DNA from 4 places in the Sporomusa aerivorans genome. Region 3 is predicted to be linked to each of the others. Evidence: riboswitches for the same ligand, from Rfam matches in the RefSeq annotation. Region 3 holds a riboswitch; each other region holds the start of a gene.
What was found. Region 3 has a riboswitch for cobalamin ahead of SATMO3_RS05560 (AAA family ATPase). Riboswitches for the same ligand answer to the same signal wherever they lie in the genome.

Region 1 (4,481 bases), 240 kb from region 3:
GCGCGCTTATTCTTGGCAAAGGCTCTTTCCAGAGAAGCCTTGACAGCGGCAGCATCCAGCGACTTTCCGTTTGAAAATTTCACCCCGTCTCGGATTTTGAAGGTCCATGTCAAATGATCAGCGCTGATCTGCCAGCTTTCAGCCAGCCACGGCTGTACATTCATTTTTTCATCAAATTTTGCCAGGCTTTCCCCCATGCCATAACGCATGACCACCCAGCCAAAATAATTTTCCGTCGGTTCCAGCGAATCCGCAAAATTTGTTACACCAATTTTCAGTGTCTTTTTGTCGGCTTCCTTTTTACCGCTGCCGCCGCAGCCTGCCATAAAGACCGCCGACATGCAAATCATCAGCAACACACAAATAAATCTTCCCAAGCCCTTCATAAACCTCACCCTTTCTATGTTCTCACTCAGTTTGCCCGCTGCGGATCCATGATGTCGCGCAGGCTGTCTCCCCAAAGGTTAAAGATTGCTACAACTGCCAGAATCGCAGCCCCCGGATAAATCATCAGCCAGGGAGCCGTCTGGATATGCTGTCTGCCCTCGTTGAGCATAAGCCCCCATTCCGGTGTCGGCGGCTGCGCGCCAAAGCCCAGAAAGGACAATCCGGCAAGTTCCATGATCATCGTACCGATATCCATGGCGGCCGTCACAACAATGGTTGGCAGGATATTCGGCAAAATATGGCGCCAAAGGATGTGGAGCGGTCTTGTTCCATTGGTTACGGCTGCCGCGATAAAATCACGTTCACGCAGCTTCAGGGTAAGGCTGCGTCCCAAACGCGCATATTTTGTCCAGCTCACGGCCGCCAGCGCCAGAATTGTATTGAGTATATTCCCGCCCAGCATGCCGGCAATGGCAATAGCCAGCACGATGCCCGGAAAAGCCAGCATCATATCCACAATGCGCATAAGCACTGTATCCACCTTGCCGCCCGAGTAGCCGGCGACCACACCAACGAATGTCCCTATCACCGAAATAATGGCGACTAGCGATAGCGTCATTAAAAGGGAGGTCCGCGTCCCGTAGAGAATTCGCGATAAGCAGTCACGCCCGAGCTTGTCCGTACCGAACAGGTGCTCCGCCGACGGCGCCTGCAGCGACTGCCGCATCACCGCATCATACGGGTCGTAAGGAGCCAGCCATGGCGCCAATACCGCCAGGCCTGCAATCATTAGAACCAAAAACGTAAACAGTCCAAACAGGAATTTATCTTTTGTCCAAAACGACACTCAGCGCCCTCCTTTCTTCAGCCGCGGATCAAGATATGTATAGGAGATATCAACCAGCAGATTAATCCCCATATACAAAACAGCAATCCAGAGGACAAAGCCCTGTACCAGCGGATAATCACGCATCTCTATGGCATGTACAGCCATCTTGCCAAGTCCCGGCCAGGAGAAGACCATCTCAATAACAGCCACGCCGCCCAACAGCCAGCCAATCGACAGGCCCAGGAGCGTAATGAGCGGCAGACATGCATTCGGCAGCACATGCCGCCAGAGAATTTTCCGCATGGGAAAGCCTCGCGTCCGGGCACCAATGATATAATCCTGTCCCAGTTCCTCCAAAACCGCCGTACGCACCTGCCGCGTGTATTTAGCCGACATCGCAATGGCCAGCGTTAACGCGGGAAGCACCATCCGGTCCGGCGACACCACACCGCCTGCTATCGGGAAAAGCCTCAGCTTCAGCCCCAAAACGTACAGCAGGATAAGCCCTACCCAAAAGCTCGGCATAGACACGCCTAAAAACGAAATGCCGCGAATCAGATAATCAGCGGTACGGTTTCGATATACCGCCGACAGGATCCCGCACGGAACCGAGATCAACAGCATCATTACCAGAGCCGAGCCTGCCAGTACCAACGTTCCCGGCAGGCATTGCCAGAGCCGGTCGGCTACCGGCATCTTCGCCGAATAGGACATGCCCATATCCCCCTGCAAAACACCGGCAAGCCAGCGGACGTACTGTACATGAAACGGCTGATCCAGCCCCAGCTGTGCCCGCGTCTCGGCAATCGTTTCCTCCGAAACAATGGTATCGCCCACCTCCAGCAGCATCTCTACCGGATCTCCCGGCGACAGATACATCAGACAAAACGTCAGGAAGCTGACACCGAGAAGAGTAATAACCATCTGCGCCAAGCGATGCACAAGCTCTTTTCTCTTCAAATCACCATCTCCTCTCTGTCAAAAAATAAAAATCCGTATAGAATCGTTTTCTTAACTAAAAGAAAAGGATTCTATACGGATACAGACAGACTGCCCATTCAGGCGCAGTGCAGTTATATGCAGACAATCAGAAAAAGCATAGACTGCGCCTACACATCCATTTCCTTATCACTCGTAAGTCAACAATGAATCTTATTATAAGCAGGCTTTCTGGCTCATAGATCATAACCTTCGCTTCCGTCTTCCCAGAGTTTCCTCCAGTGACGCTCTTTTGAAGCAGGCTCCCTATTTACAGCTGCGGGACAGCACAGGATTTTCACCCGTTTTCCTCTCATCGCTCAGCAGCAAATGCTGCCGACACTTATAACGTTCTATATAAAATTGTCATTAATAAGCAAAATTAGCCATTAAATATTATGTTTACTATTATATAAATGCGCTTTGGCATTTGTCAATCCAATATTTTACTATATTAACTATAAATAATCAATATATCCTTTGTTTTTATTGACGATGACGATTTTTGATACAAACTACACTACGTGAGTTATAACTCATTTATCCTGTAACTAACCCGCACTAAGACTCCTACATCTATAAGCGGGAGATAAGTGCGGCTAAGTTCCTGGATAAGGGCGACTAAACTTCAGGTGGGGTTAAAACCCCATCTGAAGCTAAGTCTACTTTATCGTCTGTATTGCAGGCGATTGGCGACAATGCGTCGCTTTTTCCGCAACATTTATCATTGCATTTTATTCTGGATAAAAAAAATCTACTGCCAATTTGTCAGTAGATTGTATAACTATTTTATATTTATTTAATTATTCATACCGCAATGCATCAATCGGATTCAATAGTGCGGCCTTCCGGGCAGGGTAAAGTCCAAAAAACAGGCCAATCCCAACGGAAAACGCGAATGATATGATAATCGGCATGGATGTAATCACGGTATTCCAGCCGGCAACAGAGGAAATGGCATATGAAGCGCCAATTCCTGTGGCGATGCCGATTGCCCCGCCAATGACGCCGATAACAATGGCTTCAATGAGAAACTGCATGAGGATATTGGCATATCTGGCTCCCAGGGCCTTGCGGATACCAATCTCCCGGGTTCGCTCGGTGACAGACACCAGCATAATGTTCATAATGCCGATACCGCCGACCAAAAGGGAAATGGCCGCTATACTGCCTAACAGCAGGGTAATGGTCGCTGTCGTTTCCTGGGCGGTAGCCATGACGCTGGCCAGATTACGCACGGTAAAGTCATCGTCTTTGTCGGCGGTAATGCCGTGACGGGCCCGCAAGAGGCTGGTAATGCCATCCTGAACCTGGTCCACCACTTCGGCATTAGCGGCCTGGACACTGATGGTCTGCACGTAGGTAATCCCCATCATGCGTTCCTGAGCGGTGGTAAGCGGGATGATGACCGTGTCGTCCTGGTCTTGCCCGCCGGCCGACTGCCCCTTGCTTTCCAGCACACCAATTACCGTAAAGGGTGCGTTATTAATACGAATACTCTTACCGATCGGATTTTGCGTGTCAAACAAATTGGCGGCCACTGTAGTACCGATGACGGCTACCCGGTTACGGCTGTCCACATCGTCATCGGTAATAAAGCTGCCGGCCTGCACACTTAAATTACGGACTTCTGTATATTCCGGCGTCGTCCCCTGGACACTGGTAGTCCAGTTCATATTGCCGGCTACCATCTGATACTGCTTGCTGACACTGGGCGCAACAGCGCCGATGCCGTCAACCTCCCGGGCAATCGCCTCGGAATCCTTCAGCGTCAGGGTAATATTGGAGCCGGCGGCCTGCCGCACCCCGGAGGAAGAAGCCGCTCCCGGCATAACAATAATCAGGTTGCTGCCCAGGCTGGCAATGGAGCTGGATATCTTATCCCTGACCCCCATACCAATCGACACCATGGCAATAACGGCGCCGACCCCGATGATGATCCCCAGCATGGTAAGGATTGAGCGTAGCTTGTTGGATACAAGTGCGTCTAAAGCAATCTTGACACTTTCCCAGAACACATTACTCAATCCTTTCTGTATCCCGGACGATCAGCCCGTCCCGGACATGAATCACCCGCTTGGCATGGGCGGCAATATCAGGCTCGTGCGTTACGAGAATGATGGTACGTCCATAAGAATTGAGCGTCTTAAAGATATCCATAACTTCGTCACCCGACTTGGTATCAAGCGCACCGGTAGGTTCGTCCGCCATGATAATAGTCGGCTCATTGACCAGCGCCCGGGCAATGGCCACCCGCTGGCGCTGACCGCCGGAAAGTTCGTTCGGC
Region 2 (4,481 bases), 110 kb from region 3:
TTATTCACTCATTACCGGCATCTTGCTGCTGGCCGTATTCGGTTGTGTAAGCCTGCTGCCCTCGCCGGCGGCCGCTGCACCGGCCAACGCCGGTAAAAAGGCCATCCTGGTTGTAAGTTTTGGCACTACTTTTCCTGAAACTATGAAAACAACGATTGAGGCAACGGAAAATAAAATCAGGGCAGAGTTCCCGGATTATGAAGTTCGCCGTGCGTTCAGCTCCCGTATCATCATCAAAAGGCTGGCTGAACGGGACGGTATAAAAGTTGACACGGAAAAACAGGCGCTTGACCGTCTGAAAGCCGAAGGCTATACCGAAGTAATTGTCCAGCCTATGCAAATAACTCCCGGCGAAGAGTATGAACTGATTGCCGGTGTGGTGAAACATGCACAGGCAGCCAAGGATTTTGAAAAAATTGCCATTGGCCGGCCGGTACTTTACTATATGGGACAAGAAGGACAAAACGATGATTATCTGGCGGCCGTTAAAGCGGTAGCTACCCAATTCCCGGCATTGAAAAAGAATGAAGCCGTTATGCTGATGGGACACGGCGGTCCGCATCCGGCAACCGCTGCCTATGGTGTGCTGCAGGCTAAACTGAATGATGCCGGTTATAAGAATGCGTATGTATTCACGGTAGAGGGCTATCCGACTTTCGAAGGCGCCATTGAAAAGCTTAAAGCCGATAAAGTCAAAAAAGTTACCCTGATGCCGTTTATGCTGGTGGCCGGCGATCATGCCAACAATGATATGGCCGGTGATGAAAAAGACTCCTTCAAGAGCCAGCTTATTGCCGCCGGTTTCAAAGTGGATACCTATATCCATGGTTTAGGTGAAAATGCCGCCATTCAGGATATCTATGTTGAGCATGTTAAAGATGCCATTGCCGACCTGAATAGCCCTGTAGCCAAGAAACATTAATTCTAATACCTGACAACTGAATAACCAAGAGTTAGGTGCCCTACGGGCTTAATAGGGAAGTCCGGTTAAAAGCCGGCGCGGTCCCGCCACTGTAATGGGGAGCCAGTCCATGAGATGCCACTGGGATGAGAAGTCCTGGGAAGGTTTGGATGCGCTATGAACCAGAGTCAGGAGAACTGCCTAATTTACAGTCACCGTTTTTAACCCACGAGGTATGGGGAGGGGATTAAGCTTATTTCGTTATAAGTATAACCATATGCGGCGAGTGTAACGTTGTATCTGGTGATGCATAGTGGGACTAAAAAACATCTCCTTTTAAATAAGGAGATGTTTTTTTCTTAATGTATTAGAGTTTATCCTGTGACTAACCCGCTCTAAGACTCCCCCTTCTGTAAGCGGGAGTAAGAGCGGATAAGTCCCGGGATAAGGGTAACTAACCTTCAGATGGGGCTAAAACCCCACCTGAAGCTAAGTTTACTTTATAAGTGTATTTGTTCGTAATGACATTAACGGCCGCGACAGCGTTTCGATAATACCCTTATTTGCTGTGAACTGAGAACTAGTAATATTTACTGCAAAGGAGAAAAGAAGTTTGACCATCAGCAAAGCACTGACCGGGTTAATGACAGTGTTGCTTGTGTTCTTCATAACGGTTGCCGGTCAGGCCCGTGATGGTGTGGCTTTTTCCTGCCAAATTCCGTATTACTTCGGAAAAGTCAGGGATTCTGTCACTCCCGGTACACAAACGGCAGCATTGTTCAGTATTGAAAATCGTACTCCCAGCGGGAAAAAGGCATTAATAACAATTGACCTGCCGCCAGGCTTTAGTCCCGCCGGTTCCCTGGGGGAATGGGAAATACACAGACAGGGCGGGAATTACCGGCTGACCAGGCAAGCTACACTGGCAGGCGGTTATGATCAATGGTATGACCTACTGCCTTTGGAGGTCGCAGACGGACTGCCGGCAGGTGTGTATACAGCCACTGCCAGCGTTGGCGGTGAAACAAAGCAAGTGCCGGTAGCTGTGAATGCCGGTCAGGGTGAGGCTCTTAAACCGGTTGCCATAACCGGACTTGTGCTGCCTTTGGACAGAAACGGAAAAACAGATGAACGCATGGGCCGCAATGTCTTAGTACTCAGGGACCGCCAGTGGGACTACTACAAGAATGTACTGACAGGCAAAGGTGCGTCAAATCAGGAAATCGAGGCCATCCACCCGGTGACTCATCTGGGAGTGGATATTGCCAACCCGTCCGGTGTGCAGAAACTGGTTGTGGTAAGTGTCAGCCTGCTGGACGCCGCCAGCCGTTTACCGGTCCAAGGTCTGTTTACCCCTGGTGCGACCAGCGAGGATGTCAATGGCGGAGCAATGGACCGGCAAAAGAACTTTCTGGAAGCCTTTACGGCCCTAGACGGGGATGTCAGTCAACGGCTGCAGATTCCGGTGTACGCCGACGAGCGCGATTTAACGGATGGGGAGTATATTCTTAGGACCGAGGTAAGTGACGGGGTGGCGCCGCCTTTAATCTGGGAAGAAAAGCTTACAATTGTCAAAAAAGACAGCAGGGCGCTGCTGGTAGTCAGCCTGGCGGTAATGACGGTTGCGCTGGGGGCGGTGATGGCGCTGCGCCGTTGCCGGCAGGTACTCACTGTGCTGAAAACGCGCTGGCTGGTAACCATCGCTTTGTTTGGCGCGGCGGCATTTGCGGTTGTCAATGTGCCTTCTACCTTGCTAAATGACTTCTTCCATATTCTGTTGGGGCCGTTCGGCTTTATCATCACCGGTTTATTCAGCGGTGTATTTCTGTATATGATGGTGGTGGCGCTGGTAATCTTAATTCCCCGTCCGGGTGTGGTGGCGCTGATGACGGTTGTTCGCATGCTTTTGGGGATGTTGGCTTTCGGGCAGATTTCTCCCATTAGTTTGTTGTCATACGGCTTGCAAGCCTTTTGGCTGGAATTTTTGATTTACAGCAGCGGACTGTACGGCTGGCTGCAGAACCGCCAGGAACACAATCTGTCTTGGAGTAAGATTGCACTGTTGGCAGCTAGCTGCGGTGTGGCCGACACTATTGCAACCTATGCAGCGCTGCAGGCTATGGCGGTTTTATACCGGATGTATTATGCCGCCTGGTACATTGCTTTGGTATTGGCTCTCAATGGTTTTATCTATACTGCCGTCGGCGCAGTCTGCGGTAGCTTCCTCGGCAGCCGGCTGGCCAAAGTGGGGGGAGACTGAAGATGGATTATATTGTAGAACTACGTGATGTCTCGTTTACCTACCGGCATCGCGATACACCCAGTGTGAAAAATGTCAGTCTCAAGATTAAGGCAGGCGAATTTCTGCTGCTGACAGGGGCGACAGGCTGTGGAAAAAGTACTTTGCTGAAGATGCTCAACGGGCTGATTCCCCAGGAAAGCGGGGGCAGGCTTACCGGTGAAGTTTTTGTGGGTGGCTGCTCTACTCAGAATATAGCCGTGTCCGCGATGAGCCGCACGGTTGGGCTGGTTTTTCAGAATCCGGAGGATCAAATTTTTTCAACCACGGTATATGATGAAGTTGCTTTTGTACTTGAAAACATGGGGATGACAGCAGCCGGGGCTGAGCCACTGGTTAAGGAAGCGCTAAAACTGGTTGGTCTGGCCGATAAGGCGGAGGCGAGTGTTCACGCTTTATCAGGCGGGCAGAAGCAGCGACTGGCTGTGGCGGCCGTACTGGCGGCCAAACCGCAGGTGCTGGCGCTGGACGAACCTATCAGCCAGCTGGATCCGCAAGGAGCTTTGGAACTATTGGCGGTGCTTAAGCAGCTTAACAGCGAACAGGGAATTACCATAATTTTAGTCGAGCATCGCCTCCACGAGGTGTTGCCTCTGTGCCACCGGGTGGCTGTTATGGAGGACGGACAGCTCCACTGGCAGGGCAGTTGTGCGGAAGCGTACGCCTGCCAGGACCTGTTTGCGGAACTTGGCCTCAGGCTGCCGCAGCCAGTGACAATTTGCCACAAATTAGGGGTTGCGGTGCAATCGGCCGAAGTCAGTCATGTGGTAGCGGCTATCCGGCAATGTTATACCGTTCCCATATATGAGCCGGCAACGGCGGCAGGCCCGCCGCTCAGGCCGACAGATGAGCCGGCGGTAACGGTCCGGCAATTATCCTTTGCCTATGACAATTCCAGGGATCTGGTGCTGAATAATCTTGCGCTAACTATTGCAAGAGGACAGTTTGTTGCGCTTATGGGTAATAACGGCGCCGGCAAATCGACCTTATTGCACCTGATCGGCGGGTTGCTCAGGCCGGTCACGGGCGAAATCCGGGTCCTGGGGCAAAAGCTTGCCGCTATCTCACCGTCGGTCGGCATGGTATTGCAAAATCCCGATTTTATGCTTTTTAACAGTACGGTACGGGAGGAGATCAGTTTTAGTCTGCGTCAGCAGCAAGCGGATGACGGGAACTGGCCGGAAATTTGTCAATTCTTTGCCGGTAAACTTGGTCTGGCAGGCCTGGAGGCTGATTTCCCGCTGGCACTGAGCCGCGGACAGCGTCTCAGGGTAGCCATTG
Region 3 (4,481 bases):
AAGAACAAAGCAGGGTCAAAGTAATGCACAGGGCGGCCGATACATACCGCAATCCTGTTTCTTTTCAGCACCGTACTGCATTTGTCGACATGCAGCTTTAACCGCTGCAATTCCATCTCGATAACCATAGCGGCTTCTTCTTCCTGTTTTAAAAACCTGCCAAGATCTGTTAACCACCCGACTGTCGCCTGCCACCCCGCGGGATAATCACTATCAAAAAGAGGAACATCAAGCGTGGCTTCCAGGTCAAGTCCCAGTTTGCGAATCCAGGGATAAGACTGTCTCGTACCGCTAAGCGGCACCGTCATTACGGTAAATGGCACGCGTCTGATATCTTCCAGGGACGCAAAAGCCGGAAAATGGCAATATACCTTCAAGCCGAAATACCCCAGCAACCGCTTAATCTCCTGCACATCCGCCCCGTTCGGCCCCCCGCGGTCTCCCAGCAAAGTGACCATATTGACTAATTTGGGTTGCTTAACCATAAACCGCTCAGCCAATACCTTACCGGCGTGATAAAAGCCGGTGTAATAATCTCCATCCAGATAACCATAGCAGGGCACCGACATGACAGGTATACCCCAAGCCTGCTCGGCTTCACCGGCCACGGCGGCGGTATCGTCGCCAATGACACCGGCGACGCAGGAATTGGCGATAAGAATATACTTAGGCTTGTATTCCGCGGCAACATAGTCAATACATTCTCTCAGCAGGCCGGCGCCGCCAAAAATGGAATGCTCCTCCTGCAAGCCGCTAATTACTAATGGCGCCGAATATTGCCCGGCGCAAAATTGCTGCTGGGCCAGTGAGCGGAAATGCATCCCCAGTTCCATTTCCCGGCCAATATGGCCACATGCTTTGGGACTATGATAAATAACCACAGCCCCTTCATTATGAGCTGCCGCCCGCCAGACTCCCGGCATAGTGCAGCTATATCCCCGTTTGCGGACCGGTGTTGCCCGTTTATTCATCACCATAAGCTAACACCAACTCCTCTAATTCAGAAAATGCCAGGGGGGTAGGTACAGAAAGCACCGGATCATTACAAATGACGGCGGCTAACTGCCGGTACACAGTCGCCTGCTGAGAATCGGCTGCAAATTCGATTACTGTCTGACGGTGTATCTCAGCCTTATTAACAATGCGGTCCCGGGGAATATAAGCGATCAGAGAGGTGTTGAGCCTTTGAGCAAATTCCGCAAGCAAAGCCTGTTCATTAGCGATCCCCCGGCTATTGCCGATAATGCCGCCCAGCCGTACAGGTCCCCGTGCGGCATACCGCGCAATTCCCTTGGCAATATTATTGGCGGCATACAGTGACATCAGTTCGCCGGAAGAAACGATATAGATGTCGGTCGCATAGCCTTCCCTGATGGGGACGGCAAAACCGCCGCATACCACATCACCCAGCACATCATACAGAATGACGGCATCCTCCGGCAAAGCCCGCAAGGCTTTCAACTTTTCCAGAGCCACAATAATGCCGCGGCCGGCGCAGCCTACTCCCGGTTCAGGGCCGCCGGCTTCAACACAATGCACTCCGCCGAAACCACGCTGGACAATTTGTTCTGTTTTAACCTCTTCCCCATATTTCTTAACCATATCCAAGACAGTTTGGGAACAAACCCGTCCCAGCAAAAGACGGGTCGAATCATTCTTGGGATCGCACCCAATCTGGCAGACCTGATAACCGCTTTCCGCCCAGGCCGCCGAAACATTCGCCGCTGTCGTAGATTTTCCAATACCGCCTTTGCCGTAGAAGGCAATCTTTTTCTGCATATCCCTTTACCTCTCGTATTAAGCTTTGCACACTAAAGTATTATCCCGCTCAGAAGAAGGAGTAAAAAAGCAACATAACTGCAATAAGAACCTCCCGACTACAGTGTAATCGGGAGGTTCTCTTCATGTACCAAAATAAAAACTCCTGGTTTATCACCAGGAGTTTAATTTAGCAAACCAGCAACTCACTTGGAAAACCCTAAGTCAGTCGGTGAAGCTGTAATCTCCTCCCCATCACTCGTGGGTTGAACGGCGATCTTTAGACAGGCAGTTCTCCTGGCTCTGGTTCATAGCTTGCCCAAACCTTCCCAGGACTCCTGTCCCAGTGGTATAACTTGAGTTCGCTCCCCATTACAGTGGCGGGACCGCGCCGGACTTCAACCGGTCTTCCCTATTAAGCCCCAAAGGGCACCTGCTATATTATGAAATTGTGCATAATATTACAATCAACTTATCACCATTTACCTCTTTTGTCAATATATCTATACCCATGGCAGCATTCAAAATCATTTTAGTACAACCCCGGAGAAAAGAGCGGGGGCATATAGCCCCGCAAACATAAAGGAGGATAGAAAAAGAATGTATAAGAAACTCCCACCTGTCATAAACAGGTGGGAGAATTCTCCGGCACAAAGGCACAAAGCAAATAGAAACTCCTGGTCTATGACCAGGAGAAAATTTGACATTGAACACAACTCGCCCGAATACTTCCAGGCCAGCAGGTGCAACCGAAATCTCCTCCCCATCACTCGTGGGTCAAACGGCGATCTTTAGACAGGCAGTTCTCCTGGCTCTGGATCATAGCTTACCCAAACCTTCCCAGGACTCTTATCCCAGTGGTATAACTTTGAGTTCACTCCCCATTACAGTGGCGGGACCGCGCCGGACTTCAACCGGTCTTCCCTATTAAGCCCCAAAGGGCACCTGCTTCATTATATTATATTTTCGTTTAAATTTTATCATTTATTACCTATCTTGTCAATATATTCAGTGTTTTAACAACTTCTAAAAGTCCCTCTGTTTTGGCAGAAGAAAAGACCTGGCAGCTTGCTTCCCACTGCCAGCTGCCGGGTCTTTTCTATAGCTTGCTAAACATGGCCGGCAAATCATTCCTGCCGGGGAACGGCCCGCAGGCACCTGCCGGTCCGGCTCCGCTGCATACTGCAAGGCGCAGCAATTAATCCTGGGCGGTGAATACTGCTTAGTTGAAGCTCAGGACTCTCTTACCGTTGATAGTTTTCAGTCCTTTGTACTGCTCGGCAGCTTTGCGGGCCTGCTGCGCCAGGATAGAGTGCGAGGCGAAGGACTTGGCCACGCCGGTGCTGAGCTTGGCACTGAGCGTCGAAGTCTGATCCGGGGCAAGAATAATCGCCGAGTTCAGGTTGCCGCCGGTGTAGCCCAACTGGCTGGCGGTGAAGGATTTAGTAGCTGCATCGCTGGTACTGGTGGGCAGGCCGGGGAAGATGTCAATCTGATTGCCTTTGACAAACCAGAACCGGTTGCTGTCGGCATAGATGCCCCAGAGATAGCCGGCCGAGTTCACGTCACTGACTTTGGTCCAGGCTGCAGGCGAATTGAGATTGGCCACGCTGGTGCGGTACACGCCGCCCACCATGTTGGCAAAAGATGTATCATAGTTGCCCAGGAATACATAGGCAGTGTTGGCGTCAACGATGGTAATGTCGCGGAAATCGCCGCCCATGGAAGCTGTCTTGGCAACGGGAGTACTGGTGAAGGTAGCCAGGTCGATGATATCCAGACGGGTGTCGGCATTGGCGCTGCCGGCGTTCTGCATGCCGCCCAGGGCGCAGACATACAGCTTGTTGTTAAAATGGTCAAGAGTGAAGGCGTTTTTGCCGACTTTCAAATAGCCGGCATAACTCAAAGCACCCGTAGAGACGTTAATGTCGAACTTCACAACAATACTGTCGGAATACACCGAATAGCCGCCGCTCGGATTGACGGTAAACAGCGCATATAAATTGTTGTCGACAACCGTTAAGCCTTCACCATGGACCGAGGCACCGGCTGGTACGTCTGATGTGGGAATACTCCAGGTTGTCGGGAATTGGTAGTTATATGGTGTTTGTGTATAGCTACTATCCATGTTCACAACAGCAATCTTTGCCAAATCATAACCGGTGGCATACAGCCATTTTCCTTTGGTAGCCACCGCGTGCAGGTTGCGTACGTTACTCCAGGTTGGCGTTGCCAGAGACGTCCATGTGGAAGCAACCGGGTCAATGATTTTATTTGCTATCAAAGTTGCCGGAGCGCTCACATTATACTGGCGCAGCACCAGGCGGCTCTCCGTACCCTGGAAGTAGTTGAACAGTGCCGGGTCGCTGTTTAAACCGGTGACCTTGCTGCTGGACGTAAAGGTGGTTGGATTGCCTGTCCGCTCGCCGCTGATGGCGCCGGCCAGACCTTGTGAATAGCTGGAATCAACCACCGTGTAGCCGAATAAGTTTTCCGTAGCGGCCAGCGCGGCTGAGCTGCCAAGCACGCTCAGTGTCAGGGCTGTCGCGATAACGCGCTTAAGAAAATGGAATTTCATCTTCATTACTCATAACCTCACTTTTCTAATGTTTTCTGTGGGAAAACCCAGAATCACCATCAGTTCTTGCCTGATGTCACCTCCTTTACTGCCAGACTGGAGTCACCTGCCGTGTGTGGCCTCACCTCCCTTACTGCTTGCCGTC
Region 4 (4,481 bases), 1.7 Mb from region 3:
ATGATTTCAGCCTCCAGCCCCAATGCCAAAAGATTTTCGGTATGAGCTGAATACAGCGAAATGATACGCTTGGCAGGTGCTTTAAGGACAATGGTCTGATTTAAGTCATCGGTTATTCTTATCGTCCCGTCACCAGTGCCAGCGACTCGGTTTGCTGGCGCCGCACTCAGCGGCAAAGACTAACGCCAATAGAACAAAAATCACAACCATCCATAGTTTGCTTTTCATTGACTAATCCCCCATTAAATATATATGACAGCCAATAAAGATTTTCAAACAGGGTGCTGGTAACAGCGTAGATTAAGCACCAGCGGCGAAGCGTTACCAACTCCCTGTCTGGACAATAATCCTTTATTGGATTTTCTATCGAGGCAGGAGCAACTCTTGTTCTTATATGTCGGCAAGCACAGCAAGTCCTGTCTCACCGGCCCGGACAACCCGAATGTTGAAAATTTCCCGGATAAGCTCCGGCGCGAGCACAGCAGGCGCCTTGCCGTACTGTACCAGCCGCCCTGCTTTTAAAACCGCAGCGTCGGAACAAAAGGCGCTTACCAGGTTCAGGTCATGGATAATGGCCACAACCGTCAATCCCTGACTGGCGCAAAGTTCCCTTAAAAGGTTGAGACACTTAATGCTGTAATAAATATCCATATTGGAAAACGACTCGTCCAAGAATAAAATCTCGGGTTTTTGCGCCAGCGCTTTGGCAAAAAGCACCCGCTGGCGCTCGCCGCCGCTGAGTTCGGTAACCAGCCGGCCGGCAAAATCCAGTGTGTCTGTAAGACGCATGGCATTTTCAATGATGGTCAGGTCCTCGTCGGTAAGGCCAGAGAGCCTTGATTTAAACGGTGTCCGTCCCATACTTACTATCTCCAGGCAGGTATAGGGAAAGCGTATATCCATATTTTGCGGTACAATAGCAATATGGCGGGCCAGTTCTTCAATCCGATAAGAACCGATATCCCGCCCTTTTAGCATTATTGTTCCGGCTGCAGCCGGTAACTGTCCGGTGATAATATTTAGCAGTGTTGTTTTGCCTGAACCGTTTGGTCCGACGATGCCACTGAAACTGCCTTGCCTGATCTCGAGATTGATATCTCTGAGAACCTCTTTGGCCGCATAATTAAAACTAACATTTTCAATTTTTATCATAGTAACGCTCCTATTGCAGCGTCTTGTTGCGCATCCTGAATATATAAACAAAAAAGGGACCGCCCAAAAGGGTTGTCAATACACCGACCGGAATTTCGATATTGCCGACTGAACGGCCAAAGGTATCGGCGGTAAGTAAAAGAATGCCGCCGGTAAGCCCTGAGAGGGGGATAAGCGCCTTATTATCCGATCCGGTCAGCATCCTGACCATATGAGGTACAATAAGACCGACAAAACCAATAATGCCGCCAATGGCCACACATACCGCCGTAATCAGCGCCCCAGCCGCCAAAAGAATTGTCCGTAGGCGGGAAGCGTTAATCCCCAGGCTGCGGGCCTCCCGGTCACCCAGAGAAACAATATTAAGGTCTTCGGCATAATAATAGCACAGACAACAGGCAAATAAAATCAGCGGCCAGCCGTAGAGGACATGCTCCCAGCTTTTAGCGGCCAGACTGCCAATGAGCCAGGATACAATGGCTGAGACCTGTTCACCGGCCAGACTTTTGACCATACTGATAGCGGCCGATAAAATACTGCTGACAATAATCCCGGCAATCACCAGATTGGCCGAAGAAACATAGCCGCCTACCCGGGCCATGGACATGACGACAAGAAGAGTAGCTACCGCGCCGCCAAAAGCAAACACCGTAACCGGCAGGCCTCCCTGCGTAAAAATATTCAAATAGATAGCCACACTGGCGCCAAAAGCCGCACCGGTAGATACTCCCATGGTGTAGGAATCAGCCAGCGGATTCATTAACAGCGCCTGAAACACCACACCGGCCACAGCCAGACCGCCGCCGACGGCAACGGCCGCTAAAATGCGCGGCAGCCGAATATCCCAGATAATAGCCGTCTTGGCTGCGCCAATATGGCTGTAGGCGTCAGAGCTGCCCGATATTTTACCGTAAATAACAGAGGCCACATCAATCATACTGATATCAGCACGTCCAAAACCAACAGCGGCCAAAGTAAACAGCGCCATAGCCGCCAGCAGTATCCCCCCCGCCAGGCGGGTTTTGGAGCGCTGACGGCTAAGGAGCGCCGTTAATGTACTACTCATGCCAATGCGTGTTTACTCACTTTGGAGCGTTTTGTCAGAATGGTTGACAGATAATTCACCTTTTGTGTGCCGGCGGCTGCCAGGTCATGGACAATTTCCTCGCCTTCCAGACCGCATTTGGAAACCATCACGGCATTTTCCACCATGCCGTGTTTATGCAGTTTTTCAACAATGTCTGTATAGTTCTTATATACCTTCATAAGCACAACATTATCGGAAACTTCCAGCACCTTTTCCAACCGTTCATCATCAATAGTGGCCGGAACAATGCTTAAGATGTCGCCGCCTTCTGCCAACGGCACACCTAGGCGGTTGCCGATTGCCGAAAAAGAATTAACGCCGGGAATGTTAACAATTTGATGACCGGAAGCCTCAAGCAGCCGGTAAACATACATGTAGGTACTGTACAGCATGGGATCACCCAGTGTAAGAAAAGCCACTTTTTTACCACTGTCCAATAACTTCAGGATAGTGGTTTTATTATTGACCCAGGCATCTGACAATGCCTGCGCGTTATAGTTCATCGGGAATACCAGTTCCAAAATCTCGGTGCCTTCCTGCAGATACGGCCTGGCAATGGACAAAGCTGTACTCTCGTCCTTTTTTTCGGTACGGGGAGCAATAACCACATCTGCCGACTTTATTGCATTAATAGCTTTCAAAGTGAGTAATTCGGGGTCGCCAGGCCCTACACCAACGCCGTAAAAAATCCCTGCCATAATCTAAAACAACTCCTTAAAATAAATAAATCCCTGTCACCGTAACGGTATGACAGAGAATTTTGCCCAAGCTAACGCGCAAACCCCCTCCCCATCGCTCGTGGGTGAAAAACGGTGATTGTCAAACAGGCAGATCTTCTGACTTAGGTTCATAGCCAAACTGCGCCTTCCCAAAATAGTACACTATTTCAGTGGCTTGTTGCAGTTGGCTCCCCATCACAGCGGCGGGACCGTGCCGGATTTAAACCGGCTTCCCTATTAAGCCCAATCGGGCACCTGTTCCATGTTTAGTTACTTAGATTGTATGATTAACTTTACGAAAAGTCAAGAAAATTATAGTTTACCGCTAATACCCCTGGAAGCCGCTGCTTTTCCAGGTTTTTCCGACGCTTTCCTGGCATAGTTATAGTGCAGTTCCGCCCAGCTTATTCTCAGCCGCAATAATCCACTATGATAGCACAAAAAACCACATAGGAAACAGGGCCCTTAGTCAAAAATATAGTATCATATATCCTTTTATAACTTTCCGATGAGGGTAATCCCTTTTTGGAAGACTAAGCTTACTTTTAGGAGAGGATTATTATGTGGCTTGGTAAAGTCGTCGGCACGGTTGTCGCTCCAACGAAAAATGATACCCTTATCGGCAGCAAGCTGCTCATCGTACAGCCCTTGAATCTGGATGGCATGAATACAATTAGTTTACAAGTGGCCGTTGATACTGTAGGAGCGGGCAACGGCGAAACCGTGCTGGTACTGACAGGCAGCTCGGCCCGCAGAATTATGCAAAACGAAGACAGCGCCGTGGATGCTGCCATAGTCGGTATTGTTGAACACATCGAACTGGAGGGTATTTCCAAATCACAATACTGGGTCAATAAGGTATAGGCCGCCGCTATGCTGACAACCTACCGCAGCAGCGCTACAGGCTTAGAGGAAGTTCCCTTTGACCCTTCAGTCTTAAAGGGCGCCTGGCTGAAAGCCGCCCAGCCTTCGAACGGGGAATTTGCTTTGATCTCATCGACCACGGCGATCCCGGATAAGCTATTGCGCTATGCTTTTGAAGAAGACAGCTGTCCGCGTGTTTTACTCCATGACCGGTGTGTGCTTATTATCATTAACATACCGTTAGCTCGCAGTGCCGATCAGTACGATACAATTCCACTCAGCATCATTTTAGCACCGGAATTAACCATCACAATAAGCCTGGAACCTTCCACGCTTATTCCTGACAATGTCGGCCCCGAATTCGACACCCGCAAGTGTTCCCGGTTCTTTTTCCAGATACTTTATCAGGCAGGCAATGCTTTTTTGCGGCATATTCACTCCATTCGGCAGCGCACTGATGAAATTGAAGTGCATTTACGCAAATCCACCACCAACAGAGAAGTCTTCCAGTTGCTCAATCTGGAGAAAGGCCTGACTTATTTTACAGCAGCTTTACGGGCTAACGTTATCGTGCTGGAAAGCATTCTCCGGCTGCGCTCCAATCCGCAGATGCGTCATCTCCTGCCAATGGACGAAGCCGATGAGGATATTGTTGAAAA

Region 1: linked by a shared signal. The riboswitch ahead of nikB (nickel ABC transporter permease) and the one ahead of SATMO3_RS05560 (AAA family ATPase) in region 3 are both predicted to bind cobalamin.
Region 2: linked by a shared signal. The riboswitch ahead of SATMO3_RS05215 (hypothetical protein) and the one ahead of SATMO3_RS05560 (AAA family ATPase) in region 3 are both predicted to bind cobalamin.
Region 4: linked by a shared signal. The riboswitch ahead of cobI (precorrin-2 C(20)-methyltransferase) and the one ahead of SATMO3_RS05560 (AAA family ATPase) in region 3 are both predicted to bind cobalamin.

The regions. Positions count from the first base shown of each region.
Region 1 covers NZ_CP156926.1:1,029,994-1,034,474, reverse strand. The annotation lists gene SATMO3_RS04675 (ABC transporter substrate-binding protein) at 1-386, opposite strand, end outside; gene nikC (nickel transporter permease) at 413-1,234, opposite strand; gene nikB (nickel ABC transporter permease) at 1,235-2,176, opposite strand; cobalamin riboswitch at 2,359-2,556, opposite strand; gene SATMO3_RS04660 (ABC transporter permease) at 2,998-4,212, opposite strand; gene SATMO3_RS04655 (ABC transporter ATP-binding protein) at 4,214-4,481, opposite strand, start outside.
Region 2 covers NZ_CP156926.1:1,158,176-1,162,656, forward strand. The annotation lists gene SATMO3_RS05210 (sirohydrochlorin cobaltochelatase) at 1-922, shown strand, start outside; cobalamin riboswitch at 939-1,121, shown strand; gene SATMO3_RS05215 (hypothetical protein) at 1,515-3,161, shown strand; gene SATMO3_RS05220 (ABC transporter ATP-binding protein) at 3,164-4,481, shown strand, end outside.
Region 3 covers NZ_CP156926.1:1,265,868-1,270,348, reverse strand. The annotation lists gene SATMO3_RS05565 (nitrogenase component 1) at 1-977, opposite strand, end outside; gene SATMO3_RS05560 (AAA family ATPase) at 964-1,779, opposite strand; cobalamin riboswitch at 2,028-2,210, opposite strand; cobalamin riboswitch at 2,539-2,722, opposite strand; gene SATMO3_RS05555 (hypothetical protein) at 2,981-4,342, opposite strand.
Region 4 covers NZ_CP156926.1:6,042,567-6,047,047, forward strand. The annotation lists gene SATMO3_RS28800 (ABC transporter substrate-binding protein) at 1-176, opposite strand, end outside; gene SATMO3_RS28805 (ABC transporter ATP-binding protein) at 391-1,152, opposite strand; gene SATMO3_RS28810 (FecCD family ABC transporter permease) at 1,163-2,218, opposite strand; gene cobI (precorrin-2 C(20)-methyltransferase) at 2,215-2,937, opposite strand; cobalamin riboswitch at 3,048-3,232, opposite strand; gene SATMO3_RS28820 (EutN/CcmL family microcompartment protein) at 3,520-3,822, shown strand; gene SATMO3_RS28825 (magnesium transporter CorA family protein) at 3,832-4,481, shown strand, end outside.